Regions from separate parts of the Sulfurovum sp. TSL6 genome, predicted to be linked through region 2. Evidence: riboswitches for the same ligand, from Rfam matches in the RefSeq annotation. Region 2 holds a riboswitch; the other holds the start of a gene.
What was found. Region 2 has a riboswitch for cyclic di-GMP ahead of LDM93_RS07440 (hypothetical protein). Riboswitches for the same ligand answer to the same signal wherever they lie in the genome.
Positions count from the first base shown of each region.

Region 1: another riboswitch for cyclic di-GMP. It lies ahead of LDM93_RS07970 (bifunctional diguanylate cyclase/phosphodiesterase); the one in region 2 lies ahead of LDM93_RS07440 (hypothetical protein).

Region 1 covers NZ_BPFJ01000002.1:594,209-602,083, reverse strand. Annotated here, with positions in the region: gene aroC (chorismate synthase) at 1-399, opposite strand, end outside; gene rnc (ribonuclease III) at 396-1,067, opposite strand; gene rnhA (ribonuclease HI) at 1,077-1,520, opposite strand; gene LDM93_RS07990 (lipopolysaccharide assembly protein LapB) at 1,480-2,523, opposite strand; gene dnaG (DNA primase) at 2,634-4,292, shown strand; gene LDM93_RS07980 (peptidylprolyl isomerase) at 4,363-4,644, shown strand; tRNA gene LDM93_RS07975 (tRNA-Ala) at 4,707-4,782, shown strand; cyclic di-GMP riboswitch class I at 4,972-5,069, shown strand; gene LDM93_RS07970 (bifunctional diguanylate cyclase/phosphodiesterase) at 5,111-7,051, shown strand; gene LDM93_RS07965 (hypothetical protein) at 7,091-7,387, opposite strand; tRNA gene LDM93_RS07960 (tRNA-Glu) at 7,462-7,536, opposite strand; tRNA gene LDM93_RS07955 (tRNA-Glu) at 7,567-7,641, opposite strand; gene LDM93_RS07950 (hypothetical protein) at 7,731-7,875, shown strand, end outside.
Region 2 covers NZ_BPFJ01000002.1:490,992-498,866, reverse strand. Annotated here, with positions in the region: gene LDM93_RS07465 (peptidoglycan DD-metalloendopeptidase family protein) at 37-1,332, shown strand; gene LDM93_RS07460 (NUDIX domain-containing protein) at 1,307-1,870, shown strand; gene LDM93_RS07455 (carbon-nitrogen hydrolase) at 1,912-2,784, opposite strand; gene LDM93_RS07450 (agmatine deiminase family protein) at 2,796-3,824, opposite strand; gene LDM93_RS07445 (alanine racemase) at 3,864-4,868, shown strand; cyclic di-GMP riboswitch class I at 4,963-5,039, shown strand; cyclic di-GMP riboswitch class I at 5,103-5,182, shown strand; gene LDM93_RS07440 (hypothetical protein) at 5,239-5,934, shown strand; tRNA gene LDM93_RS07435 (tRNA-Leu) at 6,145-6,229, shown strand; gene LDM93_RS07430 (hypothetical protein) at 6,492-6,662, opposite strand; RNA gene ssrA (transfer-messenger RNA) at 6,791-7,165, opposite strand; gene LDM93_RS07420 (dicarboxylate/amino acid:cation symporter) at 7,382-7,875, shown strand, end outside.

The DNA.
Region 1 (7,875 bases), 100 kb from region 2:
CACACGTGCAGCAGTTTCTCTGGCCGAACTTCTTCCACCGCCACGGTAATCTCTTAACCCATATTTGTGAAAGTAGGTAAAGTCTGCATGTCCGGGACGGAAGAGGTCTTTGACATTCTCATAATCTTTGGATTTTTGATTGGTGTTGAAGATGATCATAGCGATAGGGGTACCTGTACTCACACCTTCAAATGTACCAGAAAGGATATCCACTTTATCTGCTTCTTTACGCCCTGTCTCCAATTTGGATTTACCGGGTTTTCTTCTGTCCAGTTCACTTTGTATAAATGCCTCATCTATCTTCAGCCCGGCAGGTACACCGTCAAGTATGCAGCCAAGGGCCTTACCGTGAGATTCGCCAAACGTCGTGAGGGTGAGTTTTTTTCCAAAGGTATTCATGCTTTTAATTCCTTTAATGCAAGTTCGGCTGCTTTTTGTTGTGCCTCTTTTTTACTTTTACCTTTTGCTGTCGCAATGGTCTTGTCATCGAGTGTCACTGCAATGACAAACTCTTTTTTATGGTCTGGACCCGAAGAGTCCAAAAGCGTATAGTTGGGTGTGACTCCGTGGGTTGCCTGTGTGAGTTCCTGTAAAGCAGTTTTGTAATCTTTTGAGAGAGAGTCAAGGTCTATTTTTGGATGACACTCTTCTAAGAGTTTGATAGATATCTCTTTGGCCGTAGTTAAACCGGCTTCAAGGTAAATAGCCCCGATGATCGCTTCAAAGGCATTAGAAAGTAATGAGGGTTTGTTGCGACCATTGTTGTTCTCTTCTGCCAATGAAAGGTAGATATAGGAACCAAGGTCCAGTTTCCTTGCTAAAAGTGTAAAACCGCTTTCATTGACAAGTGAAGCACGGATCTTTGAAAGTATCCCTTCATTTGAATTGGGGAACTTGCTGAAAAGATACTCTCCTACAATGAGGTCCAGTACGGCATCTCCCAAAAATTCAAGCCGCTCATTATTGTAAGGCTTTTTGTAACTTTTATGTGTCAAAGCCTCAATAATCAATTGCTTGTTTTTAAATGTATAGTTCAGTCGTGCTTCCAGTTGACTGTAATCATTCATAAATTTCTCCTATAGTGTTAATTTTATTCTTTCTGCTTCGTTACGGGCCAGTTCATCGCAACGTTCATTTTCCGGATGACCATTGTGTCCTCTGACCCATGTGCCACGTACATTGTGAGGACTCGATACTTCAATATACTCTTTCCATAAGTCTACATTCTTTACCTTGGAAAAGTTCTTGCGCACCCAGCCTTCTAACCATTCATTGATGGCTTTGACCACATAAGAACTGTCAGAGATGATCTCTACATCACAAGGTTCTTTAAGAAGCTTTAGCCCCTCTATCACCCCTCGAAGTTCCATTCGGTTGTTGGTGGTATGGGAATCTCCGCCAAAGTACTCTTTACGGGCCCCCTTAAATTCCAAGATGCCTCCATAGCCACCAGGGCCAGGATTTCCCAGACTAGAACCATCAGAGTAAAGAGTAATCTGTTTTCGGACTTGATTTTGCAATTTTTTCCTCAACTTTAACAGAATTTATCGCCATACAATTTGGACAGCGTTTGAAAGAAACAGGGAAACTCTGTTTACATTTTTGACAGAGATAAGAGAAAACCAAATCTCCCTCTTCAAAGCCATTTTGTTTTGCTGTTGCTAACATATCTATACTAAAAATACCACTTTGGGTTGCAGGTTCTTGCAGATAACCTTTCGCATAGTAAAGTGTTTGCAACTGTTTATTTGACGTGATTATATCCAAATCGAGTTGTGAATTCGGTAAGAACCAAAGGATGTCAAGAAGCTCTTTGATACGTTCAGGATCAATGCTCTCCCAGGCACTTTTGGTATCAAGCTGTAAAAGCGCTTTGATGATGTGTCTATAGAGACTTGGTTCTTCTTTTAATATCTGTTTGAGTTTCTGTACTTTATCAGGTATGGATAAGGTTTTATTTGCAAGGAGTTCTGAAAAATCCAGGAATTTTTCAAGTGACCTTGTCTCTTCTCCTAACATATTCAGAGGCCCTAAGACCTCTTTGGCTTTATCATATTTTTGCATGATCTCATATACGATCCCCAGTTCATAAAGGGCTTGGACATTACGAGGTTTCTTGCGTAAAACTTCTGTGTAAATGGACTGGGATCGTTCCAGAAATCCTGCATGAAGATAGGTGCTCCCCAGACGTTCCATCAGCTCTATTTTCCCTGGGTCATGGGTAATATTTTTAATAAGGAACAGATAAATACTAATGGCTTTGTGGTACTCTCCGGCATTTTCAAATGCTTTTGCCAGAATGGTAAGTGGTTTAAGCATATGAGGTTCGAAAGGCATGTCCGCTGTTTCCAAAGCACATTCGGCAGTGTCAAATTTTTCTAAGAACTTAAGTAGGTTCCCTTCTTCTTTTTGCTGCTTATGCAGTCCCCATCCATAGGTAACGAGTGCAATGATAAGAGAGATCACAACAATAAGCATAATGCTGAAAAGAGGGTCATTATACGCAGGTAATATATGTTCCAAAATAATCCTTAAAAGATACAAAGCAATGGGGAAAAGGTTAAAATAACCTGTTACATGCGCTTTACTCTGTTTACGTCCTTAAATTATATCTAATTAGATATAATTTTAGAATGATAGATAATGCCTCGATAGAATCTTTAAAAAACAGTATTGACATTGTAGATGTGATAGGTAGCTTTATAGAGTTACGTAAAGCCGGAGCAAACTACAAAGCGAACTGTCCTTTTCATGGAGAAAAAACCCCTTCTTTTGTTGTCAGTCCAAGTAAACAGATATATCACTGTTTTGGTTGTGGCGTAGGGGGAGACAGCATTAAATTTGTGATGGAGTTAGAAAAACTTTCCTACCCTGAAGCGATAGAAAAGCTTGCTTCTATGAATAACTTTTCGTTGACCTATACCAAAGGAAGTTCGGATTATTCTGATGCAAAACGTGTACTTGAGGCCGTAGGTCAGTGGTATGTGAAAAATCTTAATCATAATGAAACAGCGATGAAGTATCTCCTTGACAGAGGCATATCCCAAAATTCCATCGAAACGTTTGAGATAGGCTATGTGCCAAGCGGACAAGAAGTGATGCAGTTTCTGCAAAGGGCTTTACTCCCTTTGCCCAAGGCAGCAGAAGCAGGGATCATCGCACAAAATGAAAGTGGTAATGGCTATTATGCACGTTTGGTGGAAAGGATCACTTTTCCTATCTATTCTACAAGCGGTTCTTTGGTAGGTTTTGGCGGCAGGACCATTACGAACCATCCTGCAAAGTACATCAATTCTCCCCAAACAAAACTGTTTAATAAGTCGAGACTCCTTTATGGGTATCACTTGGCAAAAGAGAGCATCTATAAGAACAAAAAGATCATTGTTTGTGAAGGGTATTTGGATGTCGTGATGTTCCATCAGGCAGGCTTTAAAGAAGCGGTCGCAGGGATGGGAACGGCACTGACACCGGAACATTTGCCTCTGCTGCGTAAAGGAGATCCAAAAGTGATCTTGGCCTATGACGGTGACAAAGCAGGTATATCAGCAGCACTGAAAGCGGCTCAGATGTTGTCAGTGGGAGGTTTTGATGGCGGGGTTGTACTCTTTCCTGATGGACAAGACCCTGCAGACCTTATAGCCAAAGGCCAGAGTGAAACCGTAGCGAAGTTGCTTCGTGAAGCTAAACCGTTGATCCCTTTTGTGCTGGAGATGATCGTTTCACTATATAATTTAAATGATCCTAGAGCCAAAGAAGCCGCTTTTGGCGCCGTGAAACAGTATCTTGAGACGCTCAGCCAGATCATCAAAGATGCATACATTCCTATGGCAGCGACATTGGTGGGTGTAGCCCCTTCCCTTTTTGGTAAAGAGACCAATGTCGCCAGAGCCAGAGAAAGTTTTACGCAAAAAAGAGATGATGTAGCACAATTAAGCATACTGAAGACCCTCATTGAAAATCCTAATCTTATCGATAATGTTCTCAGTGTGATGGATATCAATATGTTGGGTGGTTATGCAGAACTATTTACAGCACTCATCAATGGAGAGACCGAACATCCTGGTTTGGTAGGGATCAGTGTAGATGACAGTCTGGAAGTCATGAATGAAGAAGAACTCAACAGTGTACTGCGTAATTTTCTCATAAAACATTATGATCTGAAGTTAAAAAGTATCGCAAGTTCACAACAGATACCGTTTGAAAAAAAGAGTTTTCTCATACGTAAGATTAGAACAGATATCATACCCAGATTGAAAAAGGGCGAATTGGTTGCTTTTGAAGCAGGGATATGATTTTTTACTTGACATCAAGGAAAAATAGTATATAAACGTTGCAGATTAAATCAACAGTAAGGAAAGTACAATGGCAACAGCATCAGCAAGACACATATTGGTAAACGATGAAGCACTCTGTAAGGAACTCAAAGAAAAGATCAATGCAGGTGAGATCAGCTTTGAAGAAGCAGCGAAGCAGAACTCTACTTGTCCATCAGGAGCAAGAGGAGGAGAACTGGGAAGATTTGGCCAAGGTCAAATGGTACCGGAGTTCGATAAAGTGGTGTTCAACGATGAGGTAGGTGTCGTGCATGGTCCAGTGAAAACACAATTTGGTTACCATCTGCTTGAAATAACAGAACGTTCATAAAAAGTCTACAAGATAGGTAAATTATATCTATCTTGTGCTAGAATCTTATTTTTCACATCAATGGGGCATTAGCTCAGCTGGGAGAGCGCTTCGCTGGCAGCGAAGAGGTCATCGGTTCGATCCCGTTATGCTCCACCAAACTTCGTTTAAATCATTCATGACACTTTTAGAACATAGAGAACATAGATAAATATGCTAAAATAGATTCTATAATTATTGGTTGTATCGTTTTTAACACTACAAAAGTAACATATTTAAATATAATTAATTATTTTTTAAAATTATACATATTTATTTAATATAAATGATTTATAATGCAAGATACTTTTCGTAAAATGCTACACCTGTCGTGAGACGGGGCCAGAAAGCCATGGGTCTTGGATATACTATATATACAGTCAATAAAAGATCGCCAGGTCACACAAACAGTACAACTATTTTCTTAAGAACTATTTTAAGGTATGACATGCTCGACAATATGAACTTCTATGATTTTATGCAGAAACAGATACTTGTAGTGATTACATTATTTGCCGGCACTGGAATGGGGTATCTTTATATAGGATGGCTCTATTCTTCTTCTTTGCTTCCTGAATTTTTATGGTTTTCTCTTGTAGTGTTACTCTCTTTTTGGGGATATCGATTACATAGAACCTTTGCTGATAATGATCTTAATATACAGCAAAAAGAAAAGTGGCTTGGGCAACTGAGGTATTTTTTATTTAGCTATTTCTCTATTTGGACAGTGATGTTCCTGATATATACATCACGCAGTGATATAGAGTTACATTATGTGGCCATTGCAACCCAATTGGGTTGCGCTGTTGTCTCTGCAACCATTTTGGCTTCACAGAAAAAGCTGGCTGTGTTTACTTTGGGCACACTTATGCTGCCTTTGACTATGTATTTTATCTTGGTCGGTGAGTTCTACAGCTATCTATTGGCTTTTTTTACGATTGTTCTAAGTGGTGTTTTGTTATATGCTGCACACAATACTTTTAATTATCTGATCAAAAGTCAGTACCAGGCCTATCATGACCCTTTAACTTTACTTGGAAATAGACGCTATTTTATCGAACTTCTCAATGATGCTATGAAAAGCCAAAAACAGGACCATAAACATATCTATTTGATATTGATCGATCTTGATCATTTTAAGACCATTAATGATACTTTAGGCCATGATATTGGGGATGTGTTACTCTGTCAAGTAGCCAAGCGTATGCTCACTCTTTGTAAAGAGCATCAAAATTTTGTATCCCGTCTTGGCGGAGATGAGTTTTGTATTCTCAGTACTTCCTATGCTACGGAGAAAGAGTGTTTTCATCATGCATCACAGTTTGCGGAGAAGTTACTGGCATTGATCAGAGAAAGCTACCATATAGAAGAGCACTCTTTATATATTAGTGCCAGTATCGGTGTGAGTATTATCAGTGATCCCAAAATGGAAGCCAGCACCTTCATCAAAGAAGCAGATATCGCCATGTATGAGGCTAAAGGAAAAGGAAGAAACGGCATTATCTTCTTCAATGATACACTTTCAAAAGATGTCGAATGGAAACTTGAAATAGAACGTTTATTACATTTCTCACTTCAAAATAACGAAATATCATTGACCTACCAGCCACAGTATAATCCTGAGAATGAAATAATCGGTTGCGAAGTCCTTTCACGTTGGGACAACGAAACATTAGGAGAGGTCAGTCCTACTGAATTTATACCGATCTCTGAAAAAACGGGATTCATTATAGAGTTGGGATATTATATATTAGAAGAAGCTTTTCTCACATTTAAAAAGTGGGAAGAGAAGGGTATTGCGTTACAACAGATGTCTATTAACGTCAGTATGCGACAACTTTTTCATTATAATTTTATTCACGATGTGAAACAGCTTTGTGACATCTATCTTACAAAGGAACAACGATCAAAAATAGTCTTTGAAATTACAGAGACTTCCGTTGCGGATGATATAACAAAACTGATCGAAAACATGAGGATCCTTCAAAATTACGGTATTCGTTTTTCAATGGATGATTTTGGAACAGGATATTCCTCTTTAAGTTATCTTCGACAGTTGCCTATCAATGAAATCAAGATAGACAAGTCTTTCATCTCTGAATTACATCATCTTGAAGATAATGAAGACAAATGTTTCATTGAAACGATCTTTACTATAGCTAAAAACCTCAATTTAAAAATTGTTGCAGAAGGGATTGAGAATGAGGAACAGCGCAAGTTTATTGTTGATCAAAAATGCGATATTTTACAGGGTTATTATTTTTCAGGACCTTTGCAAGATGATGCATTTGAAAAACGCTTCTTGGAAGCTGAACATACAGAGGAGCTAAAATCCTCTGACTATTTCAAAGAAGCAACATATGCTTTTTCTTTATCCAACTCAAAATAGTAGCGTATGATTTTAGGGAGTTCTTTTTTGACTTTCGTTCTATTTTCCTCTGTTTTTTAATACTTTGAATATAAAGGCATCAGGAAAGGTTTTTTGGTAAGAGGGTAAAAGTCTTTGTAGTGTTGTTTTGTCTTCTGTCTGGATAGAAGAAGCAATATGTAGGTCCCCTTTTTTTTCTACTTCAACGGTTCTTCTCAGTGCAGGAGGGAGTTTTTTTAACTCTTGTTTCAGGGAATCAACATTATGATATGCCGCAATACGGACAGTATAAGAGACAGAGGCGATACTTTGTAGAGGTAATATCAATAGTGTAGTGATAATAAGTAGACGAAACATTTAAAGGTCCATTTTTATTAGTATTATATCAGAGTTTTTATAAAATAAATTTTGTGGTAAATAAATGAAGTAATTGGTGACCCCAAGGAGACTCGAACTCCTGTAACATGGATGAAAACCATGGATCCTAACCGCTAGACGATGGGGCCACAAATATTGAAAAGGTTACAAGTTATAAATGGTGACCCCAAGGAGACTCGAACTCCTGTAACATGGATGAAAACCATGGATCCTAACCGCTAGACGATGGGGCCATCTGTAACTTGTGGATGGCATTATATAGATAGGGTGCTTAAAAATCTCTTAAGATACTGTATAATTTGGCTAAAATAAGGAAAAAAAGATGAATTTTAAAAGAACTGTTTTGATTTTTATAATGGGTTTTCTTTTGAGTGCATGCGCCTCTAAAGAGTATGTGAAACAAAATTCTGCATACATCCTGTTTAAAACACCTACCTTCAAGTATGCAGATATGGGGTTCATTTATG
Region 2 (7,875 bases):
TTATATCCAACTAAGCAGTAGGGATAATGGTAGAGAATGGGAAGTCTTAAAAATATAGTGGTATGGATCTTGATATCAAGTTCCTTATTTGGTGCGAAAGTAACGCTTGGATATTGGAAAAAAGGGGAAACATTTTCAGAGTATTTAGACTCCAAAAAGATCTCTAAAGAGATACTCAATGATATTTCAAAAGCAGATATTCAGTTTCTCTCCGAAATTGAGGGTGGTCAACTCTTTTATGAGTTGAAAGACAGCAAGGATACACTAGAGCAGGCATTGATCCCTATAGGGGAAGAGATGCAAATAAGATTGGCTAAAGCGCATAACAGTGATGTGTATAGTTTCGATATTATTCCTATAGAGTATAAAGAAAAAGAACATGGTGCTACGGTTACCATAGAACAAAATCTTTATACAGATGTGAACAATGCATTACATCATCCAGCTCTGGCAGATAAGATCGGACAGCTTTTTAAGGGTACTGTGAATACGAGAAAGTTTCAAAAGGGAGATAAAGTTTCTTTTCTCTATTCACAAAAAACGAGAATGGGTCAACCACACTCTATGCCATATATTAAAATAGCTACGTATGAATCTCATAAGAAACGGCAGTTCATCTATGCAGATAAAGATGGCTATGGCTACACGAGTACTAAAAAGTCTCAAGCATATACGGTTAAAGATAAGGAAAAAGTGACTTATTACCGTAGGGTCCCCATCAAAAGTATCTCTTCTCGTTTTGGTATGCCTTTACGTCATGTTCGTATCACTTCCTCATTCAGTCATAGACGATATCATCCGATATTGAAACGGTACCGCCCGCATCATGGTACAGACTTTGGAGCAAGAAGAGGGACACCGCTTCTTGCAGTAAATTCTGGAAAAGTTACTTTTTCGGGTCGCTTGGGTGGGTATGGTAAAGTCGTAAAGATCAAACATCCCGGTGGATATGAATCACTGTACGCACATCAGAGTCGTATACGTGTTAAAAGAGGACAGCGCGTGAAGAAAGGTCAGATTATAGGGTATGTTGGGAGTACAGGACGAAGTACAGGACCCCATCTGCATTTTGGAATGAAGAAACATGGAAGATGGGTAAACCCAATGCGAGTATTACGTAAGGCATCAATCAAAGATACTGTTTTAAAGAAATTTACCAAATATAAGGATGTGTCCACAACAAAATACAAAAAAGTCGTGATCAAGAATGCAAAAGAGAAGAAAGAAAGAATGTTGGCATATCTCAAAGAAGAAAGTACCCCTTTTGTGTGGGATGGATATGAACAAACAAGCATGAGAGTAGAAGATGGAAAAACGGATCAAGCACTTTAAACTTCAGCCTTTGGTCAATGCCAAGTTTATATCAACAGCATTTGCGACATACGAACAAGAAGGTATTCAAAAATCATGGGAGATCGTTGAAGCACATGATAGTGTTGCCATTCTTCTTTACCATAAAGAAAAAAGATCATTTGTTTTGGTGAGACAGTTCCGTCCTGCGGTCTACTTGAACAATGATATTGGTATGACAATAGAACTGTGTGCGGGTATCGTGGATAAAGAACTTTCTCTGGCAGAAATTGCAAAAGAAGAGGTAGAAGAAGAGTGTGGATATGATATCCCACTCCAAAACATCGAGAGAATCACTTCTTTTCATACCTCAGTAGGCTTCGCAGGAAGTAAACAGACACTCTACTTTGCCGAACTCGATGAGAGTATGAAGGTGAGTGAAGGCGGTGGTGTAGACCATGAACAGATAGAGGTTGTCTATTTGCCCATAGAGGAAGCAAAGAAGCTTCTCTATGATGAAAGTATCGCAAAAACACCAGGACTCATGTTCGCCTTTATGTGGTGGTTCGAGAAGCAGTGATCTTCACAATACCCTCTATAATACGTATCGGAAATGATACGTTAGTCACAATATCTTTTCAGTAAACACTCATACGCTTCTATACGTCTGTCACGTAAAAACGGCCAGATATCACGTACTTCTTTGGTACGCTCATGTTCAATGTCTGCATAAAGTATGGTTTCGCTCTTATCATCTGCATGTACAAGCATCTCTCCTTGTGCGCCACATACAAAAGAGTTCCCCCAAAAACGCGTACCAGCCATCACACCGGCACTATCGGCTTCAAAACCTACACGGTTACAGCTTAGTACGGGTAATCCGTTTGCAATGGCATGAGAACGCTGTATGGTGATCCAGCTGTCAAGTTGTCTTGCTTTTTCGTCTTCACTGTCTGCTTCAAACCAGCCTATAGCCGTAGGATAGATAAGTATGTCTGCCCCTTTGAGTGTCATAGCCCGTGCAGCTTCAGGGTACCATTGGTCCCAGCAGACAAGTACACCTAGTTTCCCCACAGAAGTTTGTATAGGTTCAAAACCAAGATCACCTGGCGTAAAGTAGAACTTCTCGTAAAATCCTGGATCATCAGGGATATGCATCTTCCGGTATTTTCCTGCGACAGACCCATCTTTTTCAAAGACGACGGCGGTATTATGGTAGAGGCCTGCTGTCCGTTTTTCAAAAAGTGACGTGACCAGAACCACATTGTACTCTTTGGCAATATTACCCCAAAATACTACATCAGAATCAAAGTGGGCCGCATAATCAAAAAATTTGGTATCTTCACTTTGACAGAAGTACTCTGTTTGATGCAGTTCCTGTAAGACAACAAGTTCTGCACCGTTTTGTGCAGCTTCTTTTATCTTCTCTGTAGTGACTTGAAGGGTTTTATCTTTACTGCCATGGTAGGCTTGTTGAATCAGTGCTGTTTTCATAAAAATCCTTTTTAATAGGCTATCTGCATCGTAGAACAGTGTAGACTCCCACCCTGTTCTATCAGTTTTGAACAATTCACAGGAATGATCTCTTTATCTGGGAAAACCTCTTTAAAGATCTCTCCTGCTTTTGTATCATTTTTATCCTCATAGGTAGGGTAGATCAATGCATCATTGGTAATGAGAAAGTTGGCATAGGTTGCCGGCAGTCTCTCTTGTGCATCATTATATTTTGCTTCACACATGGGAAGTGGAACGAGCGTATAAGGCTGGCCTTCTGAAGTGGTAAAACTTTTCAATTGTTTTTCCATTTCCTGTAGTGCTTCGTAATGTTCATCTTCTTTATCTTCACACTTGACATACATGATGGTCGTTGTGTTGACAAACCTGGCCAAAGTATCTATATGACTGTCTGTATCATCGCCTGCAAGATATCCATGGTCCAGCCATAACACTCTTTGTGCACCCAGATAGGTATGCAGTTTCTCTTCGCTCTCTTGTTTACTCAGTCCACCGTTTCTGTTCGGGTTGCAAAGGCATTCTGAAGTCGTGAGGATGGTTCCTTCCCCATCACTCTCTATCGAGCCTCCCTCAAGAACAAAATCAATATGTTCAAGGGGCGTCGTGCCAAGATAACCTTTTTTATGTAAAGCAGTATTGACAGCATTGTCAAGAGAGGCTTCAAATTTACCGCCCCAGCCATCAAAGGTAAAGTCAAGCAGTTTCACTTCCTGATTTTCTTTTATACTGATGTAGCCGTAGTCACGTATCCATGTATCGTTCGTGGGTATCTCTATGAAAGTCATGTTACGTGTAGAACAGAACATCTTTGCAATTTTTTCTTTGTTTTTACAGATAATGTAAACGGCTTCTCCATAAGCGATAGCTTGAGCGATACGTATAAAAGGTGAGAGACTCGCTTCCAGGTCTGCTGCGTTATGGGGATCATGCCAATCTGTCTCTTCATGAGGAAAGGACAAGAGTACGGCACGCTGTTTTTCCCATTCTGCCGGCATCACCACTTTTAGATCTTTTTGCATCGTATCCCTTATTTATTATCTATATTGTATAATCTCGTCATGGCATTTATTAAAATAAATAAACAAAATTTCTATCATAATCTTAACCAAATTGCACTAAAAACTGGCTCAGTTGAAAAGATCGCAATTGTCCTTAAAGACAATGCCTATGGTCACGGACTGGAACTGATGGGAAGACTGGCATCAGAGTTTGGTATCAGACATGCAGTGGTACGAAAAACGGCAGAAGCAGAAGTGATCAGATCTTTATTTGAAACGATACTGGTATTGGGTGACAGTATCATAAAAGATGAGGTCTATTCTTTTACTATCAATACATTAGAAGATATCAAAGAAGCCCAAAAAGGTGCAAAAGTAGAACTCAAAGTAGATACGGGAATGCACCGTAACGGGATAGCCTTTGATGAGCTGGGTGAAGCTTGTACTTTGATTAAAGCACAAGGGTTAGAACTTACAGGTGTGATGACCCACTACCGTAGTGCAGATGAGTTAAGCTCTGAACTCTTTTGGCAGCAAAAACAGTTTGAGCGTGTGAAAGAAAGCGTAAAAGAAGCTGGGTTTACGCATGTAAGAGTACATTCGCATAACACAGCAGCTATTCTTAGAACAAAAAGTTTTGATGAAGATCTAGTACGTGTAGGCATAGGTGCGTACGGATATAGTGAACTGCCACACCTTTTTGATGAAGTAACACTACGTCCTGTAATGTCACTATATGCTAAAAAGATATCAACTAAAATATTAAAAGATGGAGAGCGCATAGGGTACGGAGGGGACTTCATAGCTTCACATGATATGACGGTATCTACCTATGATCTGGGTTATGGTGACGGATGGTCCAGAGGAGACAGTGCTCAACCTTATATAACAAGTGAGGGCTTACCTATACTAGGACGTGTTTCTATGGACTCTATCTCTCTTGAATCAGATAAAGAAGAAGTGTGTGTGATGAGTGATGCACAAGCGGCTGCAAAACAGTTTGGGACTATTTCTTATGAAATGACGACTGCGTTATCTGCTGAACTGCGAAAAGAAGTGATTTAAATTTGGTGAATTGTTTGAGATGAGGGAAATTGAACCCCCTCTTAAAAATAATCATATACTTTTTCTGTTATAATTTCTTGTATTTAAATAGATATATTTGTTGTGCCAAACTTGTTGTGAAGCAGGGACGGAAAGCCATGGGTCTTAACTTAAGATCGCCAGGTTGCCAAATACTAATACTAGTGTATTATGTATCATTCTCTCTTTACTACTTACTATCCCATATAAATCTTATTTAATTCAAACTTATTTTGTTGTGAAGCAGGGATAGAAAGCCATGGATCTTAACTTGTTAAGATTGTCAGGTTATCAAAATTTAGTTAATTCATTTTTCACAACTATTTTATTTTTATGTCAAAAGGAACAGATAATGAAATTTTTTTTTAAAGGTACTTTAGTTACATGTTTAGTAACAATGGGTGGAGGTTTAGCTTTTGCAGATTCTGTTGGTGAATCAAATTACAATGCTGGTATAACAGTAGGAACATTAGGTGTAGGTATTAATTTAGCAACTCCTATTAGTGATAGTTTTTCAGCTAGAGTAAATGTGAATGGCTTACAGTATAGCCATACTTTAGATGTTGATACTGTTAGTTATGATGGAAATATTGATTTTAAAAATGCTGGTCTTCTAGTAGATTATTTCCCATTTGAAAATACATTTAGAGTAAGTGGTGGTGTTTATTATAATGGTAATGAATTTGATGGTAGTGCTACTCCTTTTGGATCAGAAGTAATAACAATCGGTAATGATAAATATACTGCTTCTGAAGTTGGTAAATTAAATACTCACGTTGAATTTGATGATGTTGCTCCATATCTTGGTATTGGATGGGGAAACAATTCTAATGAAAAAGGTTGGGGATTTTCTTTTGACCTAGGTGTTATGTATCAAGGTTCACCAAAAGTAGATTTAAATGCTGATTTAAATCCATTAATCATTGGAACTCCTATTGAAGATGAAATTAATAATAACCTTGTAATTGAAACTCAAAAAATTATTGATGATGTAGAAGATTATAAATTCTATCCAGTGGTAATGATAGGTGTAAATTACAAATTTTAAAAAACAAGGTGTCCTTCTATTACAATAGTTCAGTATTAAGAGTATGTAAAATGTCTTATTAACACTAATGTAGTTCTTTAGGGCCAATGTAAAATATTTCATATTAGCATAATGATATTTTTGACTTTTACTTATTTGATCAAAAGTGAAACTTTTGTATTATTCGACAGAGAAGTTAAAATGAATACTCTCTTATTGTAATAATCACATGCGGATGTGGTGAAATTGGTATACACGCCAGACTTAGGATCTGGTGCTTTACGGCGTGGAGGTTCGAGTCCTCTCATCCGCACCACTTAAATTAACCAATCCAAAAAAATCCCCTCAATAGCATACTTTTAGAGACTTCTTGATGTTTGATGATTTTGTATTGCAGATAGTTTTCCACTCATATCTATGCGTTCTGTCATTGTATACTTCTTCTTTGCGACAGTTAGATGTTCCTATTGGAGGCACTAATGGCGTTTGTATCAGTCTTACCGATGGAGTTCTAAAAGAACAAATCCTTAGGGTGCATAGGAGGTATGGAACTTGAGTAAGCCTAAAAGATTATCTCATTAACGACCAGCAATATTACCTAAAAATGCCGTAAAGAATGTAAAAATAACCATTAAAATGAAAATAGCTGGAATTGCTGCAAGAGCTGCTTTTACCATAAACGTAACCATTGACATGAATGGCATCTTTATATCTACTACCGTTACTTCATTTTTGTTTTCATTGTTCATTTCTTCTTCCTTTTTTTAATGTACCAATAATTATACATAATAATCTAACACAGTTAGACTATATATGATTTAATGTTCGTAAATAAGGGGGTTATTTGTATTTTATTAGATTGTATTAAATTGGAGTTTGGTGGAGATGAGGGGAATTGAACCCCTGTCCTAAAATAGATAGAACCATGACTCTACATGCTTAGTCAGTGTTGTTAATTTTAATCCTGCTTTGTACTACACTCAAAACTTTACAAGACGAGCTAAAATTCTCACACCCTGGCATAGCTTCCAGGGAGCATAGTCATCAGATGTGATACTTCAAAATCCGGTTAAGATGACACTCACCGGCGAAGCAGTCCTCCGCGTTAGCGGGGTTAATGACTTACGCTACTGCGTAAGCTGGACGATAATCTGTATTGTTTGCGTTTATTCGCGTGTGGGCCGCGTAACGGAATTGCCCAGTCCGACATGCACATAGCCCCGACTACTCCAGTCGAAACCAAGTCATCCCCATATCTGAAAGATGGTGGATATTAACACATTTAGGTTACTTTGTCAATAGGGGCAGAAAAAACTATATTTTGTTATAATGCAAACCACCAATAGAACAGTTAGATTTAGGCCATCAGCTTATGTATCTGGGGTTGAAAAGAAGATTGTAGTATTCAAGTACACTTATGAGATAACCTAACTTTTAACAATAGAGACAATAGAAGGGAAGAAGTAATATGACACTTACACAAAAAGTACTATGGGCGATGCTCTTGGGGATCATCGTAGGACTGGTGATCAATATGGGTGCCTGGAACAGTGAAGGCAGCTTTATACAGGAGTATGTGGTTGGAGGCGTTTTTTACATCATAGGAAAGATGTTCATTACCGCACTGAAAATGCTTGTGGTCCCTTTGGTCTTCTTTTCACTGATCTCAGGTGTATTGGGTATAGGAGATGTGCGGAAACTGGGGAGTGTAGGGGTAAAGTCATTTGGACTTTATATACTAACGACGGCTATCGCTATCGCTACTGCTATAGGTTTCGCGATGATCGTGGCTCCTGGTTCCGGTGTAAATGGTACAACTGCAACGACTTTTACAGCCAAGGAGGCACCGCCTCTTTCGGAAGTACTCATTAACATTATCCCTGACAATGTCATCCATGCCTTTGCTTCTGGAAATATGCTGCAGATCATCTTTTTTTCTATTTTGTTCGGTATCTCATTGTT